DNA from 3 places in the Pseudonocardia ailaonensis genome. Region 1 is predicted to be linked to each of the others. Evidence: riboswitches for the same ligand, from Rfam matches in the RefSeq annotation. Region 1 holds a riboswitch; each other region holds the start of a gene.
The links. A riboswitch is a leader RNA that binds a small molecule or an ion and turns the genes downstream of it on or off. The one in region 1 is predicted to bind S-adenosylmethionine.
Positions count from the first base shown of each region.

Region 2: it holds a riboswitch for S-adenosylmethionine, as region 1 does, so the genes downstream of both, ABD324_RS06135 (hypothetical protein) here and ABD324_RS17475 (hypothetical protein) in region 1, are expected to answer to the same signal.
Region 3: it holds a riboswitch for S-adenosylmethionine, as region 1 does, so the genes downstream of both, ABD324_RS16040 (ABC transporter substrate-binding protein) here and ABD324_RS17475 (hypothetical protein) in region 1, are expected to answer to the same signal.

Region 1 is NZ_BAAAQK010000009.1:339,096-342,938, forward strand. Features, by position in the region: gene ABD324_RS17460 (sulfotransferase family protein) at 1-446, opposite strand, end outside; gene ABD324_RS17465 (glycoside hydrolase family protein) at 554-1,498, opposite strand; partial or broken gene cysC (adenylyl-sulfate kinase) at 1,495-2,087, opposite strand; gene ABD324_RS17475 (hypothetical protein) at 2,146-2,361, opposite strand; SAM riboswitch class I at 2,516-2,602, opposite strand; gene ABD324_RS17480 (TIGR03564 family F420-dependent LLM class oxidoreductase) at 2,712-3,605, opposite strand; gene ABD324_RS17485 (LysR family transcriptional regulator) at 3,674-3,843, shown strand, end outside.
Region 2 is NZ_BAAAQK010000003.1:726,474-730,316, reverse strand. Features, by position in the region: gene ABD324_RS06145 (NtaA/DmoA family FMN-dependent monooxygenase) at 10-1,356, opposite strand; gene ABD324_RS06140 (hypothetical protein) at 1,572-1,712, opposite strand; SAM riboswitch class I at 1,928-2,019, shown strand; gene ABD324_RS06135 (hypothetical protein) at 2,167-2,409, shown strand; gene ABD324_RS06130 (nucleotide triphosphate diphosphatase NUDT15) at 2,419-2,859, opposite strand; gene ABD324_RS06125 (acyl-CoA synthetase) at 2,940-3,843, opposite strand, start outside.
Region 3 is NZ_BAAAQK010000009.1:24,652-28,494, forward strand. Features, by position in the region: gene ABD324_RS16040 (ABC transporter substrate-binding protein) at 1-1,550, opposite strand, end outside; SAM riboswitch class I at 1,769-1,861, opposite strand; gene ABD324_RS16045 ((2Fe-2S) ferredoxin domain-containing protein) at 2,137-2,829, opposite strand; gene ABD324_RS16050 (ABC transporter substrate-binding protein) at 2,991-3,843, shown strand, end outside.

The sequences.
Region 1 (3,843 bases):
CCGGCGGCGATCCGTTCCGGCTCCCGGTCCAGGGCACGCAGGAAGTCCGCTTCCGGCTCGAGACCGGCGGCGCGCAGGTGTGCCCAGTTCGAATGTGCCCGCTCGACGGGGTCGCGAAGGACCGCGATCAGGCGCGCCCGTGGGACCACGCTCCGGATGCGCCGCTGGGCCTCGAGGTCGTAGAGATAGAAGACGGTCGACTCGCCGCAGAGCGCGCCCGGGTCGGCAGCGGCGAAGAGCGCCTCGTAGTCCGCCCGCCGCCACACGTGCTCGCCCCACGTCGGGACGTCCCCCGGGCCGCCGCCGCTGTCCTGTGGCGGCCCGTCGGTGAGGAAGAACTTCGGTTCCTTGGGCTCGGACAAGAACAGCCCCGGATGCCCGGCGAGGGCGTGGTGCAGGGCCGAGGTGCCGCATTTCGGTGCCCCCAGCAGCAGGAAGTCCGGCATCCGGCCCTTCGCGGGCGCTCGGCCGTCTCCGGGCACTCGGCTGTCTGCGGGCACTACGCCGTCTGCGGGCACTACGCCGTCTGCGGGCACTACGCCGTCTGCGGGCACTACGAGGCAGCGGCTGCGCGCCGCCCGGTCGTGCGTACGGGAGGTAGCAGGAGCTCGGTGCGCAGCTCGTGCGCCCCGTCCTCCCTGGTCCCCTCGTAGTAGAGCCGGTACCCGCCCCCGGGCTGCCCGACGACGCCGAGGTAGCGCAGCCCGTGCCCGGCGAAGGGCGACTGTGCGACGGGCGCGGGGCCCTGCGCCGTGAAGGCATCCGCCGGGTCGGCGCCGCCGTAGGCCAGGCCCGTCCGCTCCTCCCAGTTCTCCGCGGCGCTCGCCCGGCCGTCGTACGTCGCGGCCCAACGGCCGTCGATGCGGAAGACCGCGCTGACCCGCACCCCGCGGGAGTCCCAGCGCCCGGCCCGCGGCATCAGGGCGGTGCCACCGTGCTCCCAGGTCAGACCGTCCGCGCTGCGGTAGTACTCGGTGGTCATGCGGTCCTCGTGGCCGGGCACGTCGAGCGGGTGCACCGACGCCCAGAGGTGCCAGCCGACGCTGTCGCGCACCACGACCGGGTCCTTCACCGCGTGCCGCGCGTCGCCGGGCAGCACCGTACGGCCCGGAGCCCTGGCCAGGTCCTCGACCGAGTCCGCCTCCAGCACGTCGACCCACCAGTGCTTCGAGCCGGGCGTGGCGCACGAGACGTAGAGCCGCCACCGGCCCTCCGGCGTGACGACCAGCGCTGGACGCTCCAAGGACTCCGCGCCGAACCGGTCCTTGGTCACGCGGGCGACCTCGGTGAAGTGCACGCCGTCCGTCGATCGCGCCAGGACCGTGGCGAGGCCGCGCCCGTGCCCGAGCGGCGCACGCAGCCGGTAGGCCAGGTGGTACGTCCCCTCGTGCAGCACGACACTGGGGGCGCCGACCCAGTTGCCGGCGCCGACTCCGGGCGCCTCGATCGCGACGGCCGCGTCCGTCCAGCGCGGGATCGGCAGCAAAGGTGTGGTCACACGTGTTCCTTCCGTGCGGAGCCGGCGAGGCCGGCCCCCTCCAGATGGTCGACGAGCAGGGCGACCGACGCGGCGACCGGCTGCTCGTGGGCGGGCAGGACCAGGTCCGGCCGCAGCGGCTCCTCGTAGGGGTCGTCGACCCCGGTGAGTCCGCTGATCTCCCCCGCGCGCTGGCGGGCGTAGAGGCCCTTGACGTCCCGCTCGGACGCCACCGCGACCGGTGTGCTCACGAAGACCTCCACATAGGACTTCCCGCCCGCGTTGTGCGCCGCCCGCACCTCGTCACGGACGTCCCGGAACGGGGCGATGGCCGACACCAGCACCACGACGCCGTTGCGCGCCAACAGCTCCGCCACCCAGCCGATCCGCCGGATATTGATCGCCCGGTCCTCCCGCGAGTAGCCGCGCGCCGCGGCCAGGTGCGGCCGCACCGCGTCCCCGTCGAGGACCTCGACGCGCGCCCCCGCTCCCGCAGCACCGGCGCGGCGGCGTGGGCGATCGTGGACTTGCCGGCACTGGGCAGGCCGGTCAGCCAGACCGTCCCACCGCCTGGTGCGGGGGTCGGGGCGTCGGGGCTCGGCGGGGACACGGCGGCTCCAGGGTCGTCGTCTCGGGATTCAGCGCAGGTCTGCGCAAGACGGGGAAGCTCAGCCCAGGCGCGGGGTGCGCTGCAACGCCGAACGGGCCACGGCGAGGTGCTGGGCGACCTCGGCCGCGATCAGCTCGCTGGGGATCGCCTCCCCCGCCGCGGCCCGCGACGAGCGGTGCCGGTCGACGAGGGCTTCCAGGGACTCGATCAGGCGATCGCCGATGTCGGTGAGGCGACCGTCGCGGGACAGGGCGGGGTGCACGGGAACGGTCATCGTGAGCTCCGGGGTGTCGGGACGAACGGTGGGGACTGACCCGTCACCGACAGAGCGACGCCCCGGTCCGGCAGAAGTCCACGTGCCGCCGCTTCGACCACGAACCGGCGCACCACAGCGCGCCCGCGAGCGGAGTCGGGCTGGACACAGACGTCTCCCATCGGTCCCGGCGGGAGCACCCTGCTGACCAGGGTTGCTGCGGCGTCGACGAGCCGGGTCTCTCAGCCGCTCCGGATGGACTCCCCCACTGAACCCGGCGGCCCGAACGGGTGTCAAGAACATGAACGCTCAGGTTCCGATCCTCGGGACGGCGTTGGGCCGCACGAGCGAAACGTCCGGACAGCGCGTGGTCAGCCGCCCGCGCGGGCGAGGTCCCCGAACACCTCGAGCGTGCGGGCGCGGTCGGCCTCCGGACCGGAGGGGAACAGCACCAGATCGGTGGCCCCGGCCTCGGCGAACCGACGGACCTCGGCAGCGACCACCGCCTCGTCGCCGGCCAGGATCGTGTCCTCGATCCCGGTCGCTCCCTGGCGGTCCAGCGTCTCGCGGTAGCTCGGCAGGCCCGACGCCACCGCCAACCGCTCGGCGACGTCGCGACGCGCGGCGTCCGGGTCCGCCGTCACACAGGCGTTGACGCCCACCAGGATCCGCGGCGCACGCCCCGCCGCGGTCACCGCCGGAACCACGTACTCGGCGAGGAACCCCGGCCGGGTCCACAAGGTGATCACCCCGTCGGCCCGCTCCCCGGCGAGGGCGAGCATCCGTGGGCCGTGCGCGGCCAGCAGGACGGGCGGCCGGGACGCCCCGGGCGCACCCACCCCGCCGACACCGACCACCGTCTCGCCCCGCACCTGCGCCTCCCTGCCGTCGAGGACCGGGTCGAGCACGTCGAGGAACTCCCGGACGCGCCGCACCGGCCGGTCGAAGGGCAGCCCGTACCCTTCCTCGACGACGAACCGGTGGCTCATCCCGAGCCCCAGAGACAGCCGCCCGCCGGTCGCGGCCTGGGTGGTGAGCACCTGGGCGGCGAGTGCCAGCGGATGGCGCGGGGGCACCGCCATCACCGCCGTCCCGAGCTCGACACCCGGAGCGCGCTCACCGAGTGCCGCGAACACCGTCAGCGGATCCCAGAGCGTGAGCTCCCCCAGCCACACTCCCGCGAACCCGGCCGCCGCCGCGTCCTCGATCTCCTCCAGCACCCTCGGCAGGGAGGCTCCGCCGTGTACCGACACACCGATCCTCATGTCGCTCAGCCGATCGCGCGCCGCCGGTCCCGGGCAAGAGCGGGCTACGCTGTGGGCGATCACGAGGCATGATCGTGGGAGGTCGGGTGGAGCTGCGGGAGCTGCGCTCGTTCGTGGCCGTCGCCGAGGAGCTGCATTTCGGCCGGGCCGCCGCCAGGCTCGGGCTCGTCCAGCCCGCGGTGAGCCAGCACCTCGGACGGCTGGAACGCGAGCTGGGGCTGCGGCTCCTTGACCGGTC
Region 2 (3,843 bases), on a different contig from region 1:
ATGGGGAACTCAGGCGGTGAGCGTCGCGGTGCGCTCGCGGGCCGCCGTATGGACGTTGCGGGGGATGGGCAGGCCGAGGTTGCCGCGCAGCGTGTCCGACTCGTAGGCCGAGCGGACCAGGCCTCGTGCCCGCAGGATCGGCAGCACCTCGTCGGTGAAGCGGGCGAACGCGCTCGGCACCGTGACCTGCACGTTCAGCCCGTCGAGCGCGCCGGCCTCGAACCATTCCTGGATGCGGTCGGCCACGGTGGCGGGCGAGCCCACGAAGGGCGCCGGCAGCGGCCCGGAGAACCGGCGCACGGTCTCGCGCAGGGTCAGGCCCTCGGCGGTCGCGACCTCCACGATCCGGGTGGTCTGGCTGCCGAAGTTCCCGTGCCCGATGTGCGAGACGTCCGGGAAGGGGGCGTCGAGGTCGTACTGCGAGAAGTCGTGCCAGCCGAAGGGGCGGCCGAACTGGGCGAGGTCCTTGGCGAAGTCGCGGTCGGTGCGGCGCCGTTCCTCGATCTCCCGCGCCTGTGCATCGGTGTCGGCAACGATCACGTCGACCCCCGGGAGGATCACGATGCCCTCCGGATCCCGGCCGTTCGCGGCCGCCCGGTCCCGGATGTCCTTGGCGAACGCGACGCCCTCGTCGATCGTCGGATGGTGCGTGAAGATCCCCTCGCCGATCGCGCCGCCCAGCTCGCGACCCTCCTCGGAGTTCCCCGCCTGGAAGATCACCGGATGGCCCTGCTCCGACCGGACGAGGTTGAGCGGGCCACGGACGTGGAAGTGTTCGCCGCGGTGGTCGAGCCGGTGCTGGCGGTCGGGATCGACGAAGACACCGGTCGCGGTGTCGCGCGGGAAGGCGTCGTCCTCGTAGGAGTCCCAGAGGCCCTGCGCGATCCGCACGGACTCGAGGGCCCTCGAGTAGCGGGTCGGGTGGTCGAAGTGCTCGTCGCGGCTGTAGTTCGCGGCGGTGCCGCCGTCGCCGGTGGCCACGACGTTCCAGCCCGCCCGGCCGCGGCTGATCACGTCGAGCGAGGCGAACCGGCGGGCGAGGTTGAACGGGCTGTTGTAGCTGGTGCTGACCGTGGCGACCAGGCCGATGTTCCGGGTCGACACCGCCACCGCCGACAGCAGCGTCAGCGGCTCCAGCCGGGCGAGGTAGTGGGGCGGCGAGTCCGGCGTGATGAACGCACTGTCCACGATGAACACGAGGTCGAACAGGGCCGCCTCGGCCTGCCGGGCGCGGGCGATGTACCAGTCGATGTCCACACTGGCGTCGCCGGGGATCTCGTCGTCCTTCCAGACGTCGTGCTGGCCGGGGCCGCCGACGCCCATCAGGACCGCACCGAGCTTGAGTTGACGGGCCATGCCACGTCCTTCCTGGAGATCGTCGAGAGCGCAGGACGATGCCGCCCGGGCGCGACGGAGCGCACGGGCGGAACGGGAGGGGAACCGGGGGAGATCAGGAGATCGCCGGTCGGGCCGCGCGCGGACGCCGGACCGCGTCCGGCACGGCGGAGCCCGAGCGGCCGATGCCGTGACGGCGACGACGGCGGCGTGTCAGCGACGAGAGCGCGGCGGGATCAGCGACAGGGGCGCGGACACGCGGCGGCCGTGGTGCGACCGAGGTCGATCGCGAGGCGCCGGGTCAGGCCGGCCGAGAGCACACGCAGGCGCAGGTCACCCGACAAGGTGACGAGCGCGAAGGGGTGCACGGCAGGCATGCACAGATAGTGACATCCCGGACATGGTCCGTCCAACTCACGGAACTGATCGCTACCGATAGAGGAACCTGATCGGCCGGCGCGGGGCGGAAGCGGCTGTGCCGCAGGGGAAGGTGTCCGGACCTTTGCCCGTTCCGACCTCGTCCTCCCGCCCCTCGGAACCTGAGCGTTCATGTTCTTGACAGGGTCGTTCCGCTCGGGGTTCAGTGCAGGGGACTCCATCCGGAGCGGCCGAGAGACCCGGCTCTGTGACGCCGCAGCAACCCGCAGACCACTGCAGGGTGCTTCCGCCGGGATTCGATGGGAGAACATCGTGCTCGCCTCACCGCGCGTGCCGGGCTTCGGTGCCTGGTCGAAGAGGCGCCATGTGGACTTCTGCCGGACCGGGGCCGCGCTCTGTCGGTGACGGCCGCCCCCGCCTGCCGTCCACCTCGCGCCCCGCCCGGAGACGATCATGTCCGCATCCCTGTCCTCGCCCTTCTCCTCGCCGTCGTCCGCGTCCTTCCCCACCCGCGACGACCGCCTCACCGACATCGGCGACCAGCTGCTGGAGTCGCTCGAGGCCCTCGTCGACCGGCACCGCTCGCTGCGGGCCGCCGCCGGGGAGGCCTCACCCAGCGAGCTGATCGCCGCCGAGGTCGCCCAGCACCTGGCGACCGCCCGCTCGGCGCTGCGGCGCACCCCGCGCCTCCACTGACCGGGCCGGTCAGCGGAGCGGGTGGATCGCCCAGCCGGCGAGGTCGGTGCCACCCCGCCACGCGTGCAGCACGGCGGCGCTGGGGGAGAAGAGCGGCTCCGGGAGGTCGTCGGGCCGGCACCACCGCCACTCGTCCATCGCGTGGGGTTCGAGCACCTCGGGCCGGGCATCGGCACCGACCTCGGCGTGGACCGCGAAGGTCACGTTGCTGCCCGCGGTGCGGACGCAGACGGCCAGGACCCGCGTCCCGGCCACCCGCAGCCCGGCTTCCTCCGCAGTCTCCCGGACGGCGGCGGCCACCGGCGTCTCCCCACCCTCGAGATGTCCGCCGGGCAGACACCAGCTCGGCGACTCGCCCGCGGTCACGCGATGCCCGACCAGGACGGTGCCGTCGGGCCGGGTGAGGACGACGCCGACCCCGACGGCCGGGCGGGGGAGGGGCGCGTCCACGGAGCGAGGGTCTCACCTCGCCGGCCCACCCGGCAGCCGGGCGTCACCGACAGCACCGGCTCCGCGACCGCCGCACCGAGTCAGTGGATCTGGCGCTCCCGACCCGCCCAGTGGACGGCCCGGAGCTCCCGCTTGAGGATCTTGCCCGCCGCCGAGACCGGCAGGGCGTCGACGAACTCCGCGCTGCGCGGTGCCTTGTACCCCGCGATCAGGGTCTTGGCGTGCTCGCGCAGCTCCTCGGCCGTCAGGGTCTGCCCCGGCCGGAGGACGACGACCGCGTGCACCCGCTCGCCCCACTCGTCGTCGGGCACCCCGATCACGGCGCAGGAGGCCACGGCGGGGTGGGCGGCGAGGGCGTTCTCGACCTCCGCCAAGTAGACGTTCTCCCCGCCGCTGACGATCATGTCCTTGATCCGGTCGACGACGTGGACGTAGCCCTCGTCGTCCATGAAACCGCCGTCGCCGGTGTGCATCCACCCGTCCCGCACCGCGGCCGCGGTGGCCTCGGGCTGCTCCCAGTAGCCGAGCATCACGTGCCCGCCGCGCGCGACGATCTCGCCGACCGTGCCCCGCGCCACCTCCCGGTCCTCGGCGTCGACGATCCGGACCTCGGAGTGCGGCGCCGCCCGGCCCGCGGCGCGCAGCCGCTCGGTGCGGCGGTGGTCGTCCGGGCTCAGCAGGGTGGCGACGGGGGACAGCTCGGTCATCCCGTACGCCTGGGTGAACGCCGCGTTGGGGAAGGCCTTCATCGCACGCTCCAGCACGGCCTGGGCGATCGGGGAGGCGCCGTAGAGCACGGTGCGCAGGCTGGTGAGGTCGTGCTCGGTGATCTGCGGGTGGTCGATCAGGATCTGGATCATCACCGGGACCAGCAGCGCGTCGGTGGCGCCGTGCGTCGCGATCGCCTGCATCACCGCGACGGGATCGAACGCCGGGACGATCACGTGCGTGCCGCCGGCCGTGGTCGTCGCGTTCCAGGCCGCC
Region 3 (3,843 bases), 310 kb from region 1:
GTGTTCGCGGCCGCGGCGAGCACCGTGGTCAGCTCGGTGACCGGGACGAAGTAGCCGTCCTGGAGGACCTGCTGCTGCGCCTGGTCGACGATTCCGGTCCGCTTGGTCGCGTCCGGCTCGCCGGCCTGGGCGACCAGCAGCGACTGCAGCGGGCCCTGCGGCACGCGGAAGAAGTTCGCGCCCGCCGTGGAGAACTGGCCGCGCAGGATGTCCGGGTCCGCCCGGGTCACGTTGAACCACAGCGCCGAGAAGTCGCCGGCGGACTGCACGGCCGCGGCCTGCGCGATCGGGACCTCCTGCAGTGCGATGTCGATGCCGACGGCCTTGGCCTGCTGCTGGATGAGCTCCAGGGCCGGCTTGTTGGTGGCCGCCACCGGCGAGTAGGTCACCGGGATGGTCAGCTTCTGGCCGTCCTTGGCGCGGATGCCGTCCGGGCCCGGGGCCCAGCCGGCCGCGTCGAGTGTCGACTTCGCCTTGGCGGCGTCGAACCCGAGCTGCGCGGAGTCGTCCGAGTAGGACGGTGTGGTGGAGGCCAGCACGCTGGTGGCGGGCTTGGTCTGCGACGGGAAGACCGCGCTCACGATCTCCTGGCGGTTGAGCGCCACGGTCAGGGCCTGCCGCACCGCCGGGTCGGTCACGATCGGCTTGCTGTTGTTGAAGGCGATGCCGAACACCACACCCGGGTTGGAGCGGGCGAGCAGCTGCGCGCCGGCGCCGGTCAGCGGCGCCTCGTCCTGCTGGCCGATGCTCCCGATCGCGTCGATCTCACCGGACTGCAGCGAGCCGGTGCGCACCCCGGACTCCGGGACGATCCGGAACTCCAGCGTGTCGAGGTAGGCGTCTCCCGGGTGCGAGAACAGGGAGGAGCCCCAGTTGTAGCCGGTGCGCTTCGCCAGGGTGATCGAGGCGTTCTTGGTGTAGTTCTGCAGCGTGAACGGGCCGGAGCCGATCACGCCGGCGCAGCGCTCGTCGTCCGACTTGGCGACCGTGGCCGGGGACAGGATGCCGAGGCTGTGGGTGGCGGTGGCCTGCAGGAACTGGGCGCTCGGCTGGCCGAAGTTCACGGTGAACTGGGTGGGGCTCGCCACGGTCGTGCCGGTGTAGCCCGCCAGGTAGCCCTTGGCGAGGGTCGCCCGGGCCCCGAGCTGGCCGATCCTGTCGAAGTTCGCCTTCACCGCGTTCGCGTCGAGTGCGGTGCCGTCGGAGAACGTCACGCCGGAACGGAGCGTGAAGGTGAAGCTCTTCGCGTCGGGCGAGGCCTGCCAGGCCGTGGCCAGGTACGGCTTGATCTCTCCGGTCTTCGGGTCCTGGTCGGTCAGCGAGTCGACCAGCTGACGGACCGAGTAGATCGTGTCGTTGCTGCCGACCTGCTGGGGATCGACGCAGCCCGCGTCGCTGCCGACCGCGAACCGCAGGGTCCCTCCGGTCTGCGGCGGTCCGGCGTCGGCGTCGGTACCGGCGCTCGAACCCCCGCCGCAGGCGGCCAGGGCCAGGGAGGCTGCGGCGAGGAGGGCCGGGAGCAGCAACGCCCGGCGCGATCGTGCGGTCATGGCGGGAGGTGGTCCTTCACAGGGGACCCTGCCGGGGGCAGGGCGGAGCGGACACCCGGCGCAGGTCGGCGACGGGCGGGATTCCGGACGGGCAGGTGCCACGCCGCGGGCGCGGCAGGCGGTGGATCGGGCGAGGAGCGCCGGGTCAGGCCCGACAGGCCGCGCTGGCCGTCCGCAGCAGGTCGACGTGGCGCCTGCGCACACCGAGGAACACGGATCCTCCATCGTTCCCGGCATGAGCACCCGCACCCGCGGACGGGGGGTTGCTGCGGCGTCGTCGAGCCAGGTCTCTCAGCCGCTCTGGATGGTGTGGCCCGGGTGGGCCTCCTGCACTGTACGTCGCATCCGGGCCGTCCCGTCAATGCCGCGGCGCGGACTGTGACCCAGGCCCGCCCGATCGGCCGGGACGTGTCCGGACACTCGCCGGACACCCTCCCACCAGGCAAGATGCGGGATCCGGTCGAACGGACATTGCACGCGTCGGCGCGCCCCGTCCGCCGCTCGTGCCGGACCGGGACGGAGCCTCACGCGTCGTCGTCCCGCCCGGGAGGCGTCCACACAGGACCACGTCGCGGACGGCCGAGGGCTACGCCGGCGCGTCCGGGTCGCCGACCAGGGCGCGGGCCCGCTCGGCGTCGACCGCCTCGTGCCAGTCGCCCGCCGGGTTGTCGATCACGAGCGGGCCGAGGTTGCACGGGCCGAGGCAGCCGATCGGGGTCACGAGCACGTCGCGCCCCCGCGCCGCGGCGGCCAGGGCGCGATGGGTGTCCCCCGCGCCGTAGACGGTGCAGCGCGGCCCGCGACAGACCAGCAGGTGACGGGCGGGGTCGTCGCGCACCGACCAGGCCGGGCTGCGGAACGCACCCGGGCTGGTCGTGACCGGCGCCGCGTCGCCGAGGGCCAGGTCGGCGAGCAGCGCGGCCATGCCGGGGGCGGTGGCCGGCGGCGGACTCAGCAGCACCCGCAGGGTCGCCCCCCGGGACTCCCGCCAGTGCGCCGCGGCGCGGGCGGTCCAGGTGCGCAGGTAGGGATCGACCGGCAGGGCGAGCGGCACGAGAACGACCTCGTCGGCCCCCTCGACGTCGTGGGCCCCGCCGATCCCGGTGGCCCGGGCGGCGATCTCGTCGAGCACCGCGGCGACGGACGGATCGGCCTGGTCGAGGTACGCGACGCGGACGGGCCGGCCCGCGCGCTCGGCGACCCGGCCGGCCAGCGCGGCCAGGGACCGTTCGTCCACACCGGACGGTGTGGGGCGGGCGACGAGGACGAGGTGGCGCATCGGTGCCTTCCGGGGAGATGGACGAAGCTCACAAGAAGTATGACTAGTTGTTCATGTGTTCGCTTGTTAACTTCGTCGCGTCGTCGAGGCGGACCGTCCGGTCCGTCGCCCGATCCCGTGTCACCCGATTCCTGTCACTCGACTATCCGGAGGCGAGGCCCGTGAGCCGGCCATCCCCCGCGGTCTGGCGCCGAGCGCTCGCCGCCCTGCTGTTCGTGCTGGTGACGGCGGGGTGCGCCACGACGGGACAGCCGTCCGCCGCCGCCGGCCCACCCACCCTCACCCTCGCGACCGGCTTCACGATCGACGACCTGGATCCCCTGGAGAACGCCTTCTGGGGCCCCGAGTTCGGCTACGTCGAGCTGCTGATGCGCCCCGAGCGCGGCGGCGCGCCCACGCCCTGGGTGCTCGCGGGGCTCGACAACCCCCAGCCCCTCGTGTGGCGGCTCACCCTGCGGGACAACGTCACGTTCGTCGACAAGGCGCCGCTGACCCCCGCCGCGCTCGCCGAGCTGCTGACCTACCAGCTGACCGAGAACGACGACCTCGCCGCCGCGCTACCCGGCGCGAGCGCCGCCGCGACCGGGCCGAAGGAGGTCACGCTCACCACCGCCAGGCCGGCGCCGAACGTGCCCGCGCTGTTGGCGGACGAGTCGATGGTCCCGGTGTACGACGTCGCGGCGTACAAGCGGCACAAGGCTTCCGGGGCGCCCGTCGCGGACCTCGTCAAGGCCGGGCTCTACACCGGACCGTACATCGTGGACTCCCTCGACGCACAGTCGATGCAGCTCTCCCCGCGGGCGGACCACTGGGCCGGCAAGCCCGCGCTCGACGACCTGACCGTGAAGTTCGTACCCGAGGCGAGCGCGCGCATCCAGGCCGTGCAGGCCGGTGAGGCGGACATCGCGCTCTACCCGCCGACCGCCACCGCGCCGACCCTCGCCGGGCGGACGGACTCCTTCTTCGTCACCGGCGAGCCGGTCGGCGGGACCTTCATGTTCGAGCTCAACCAGC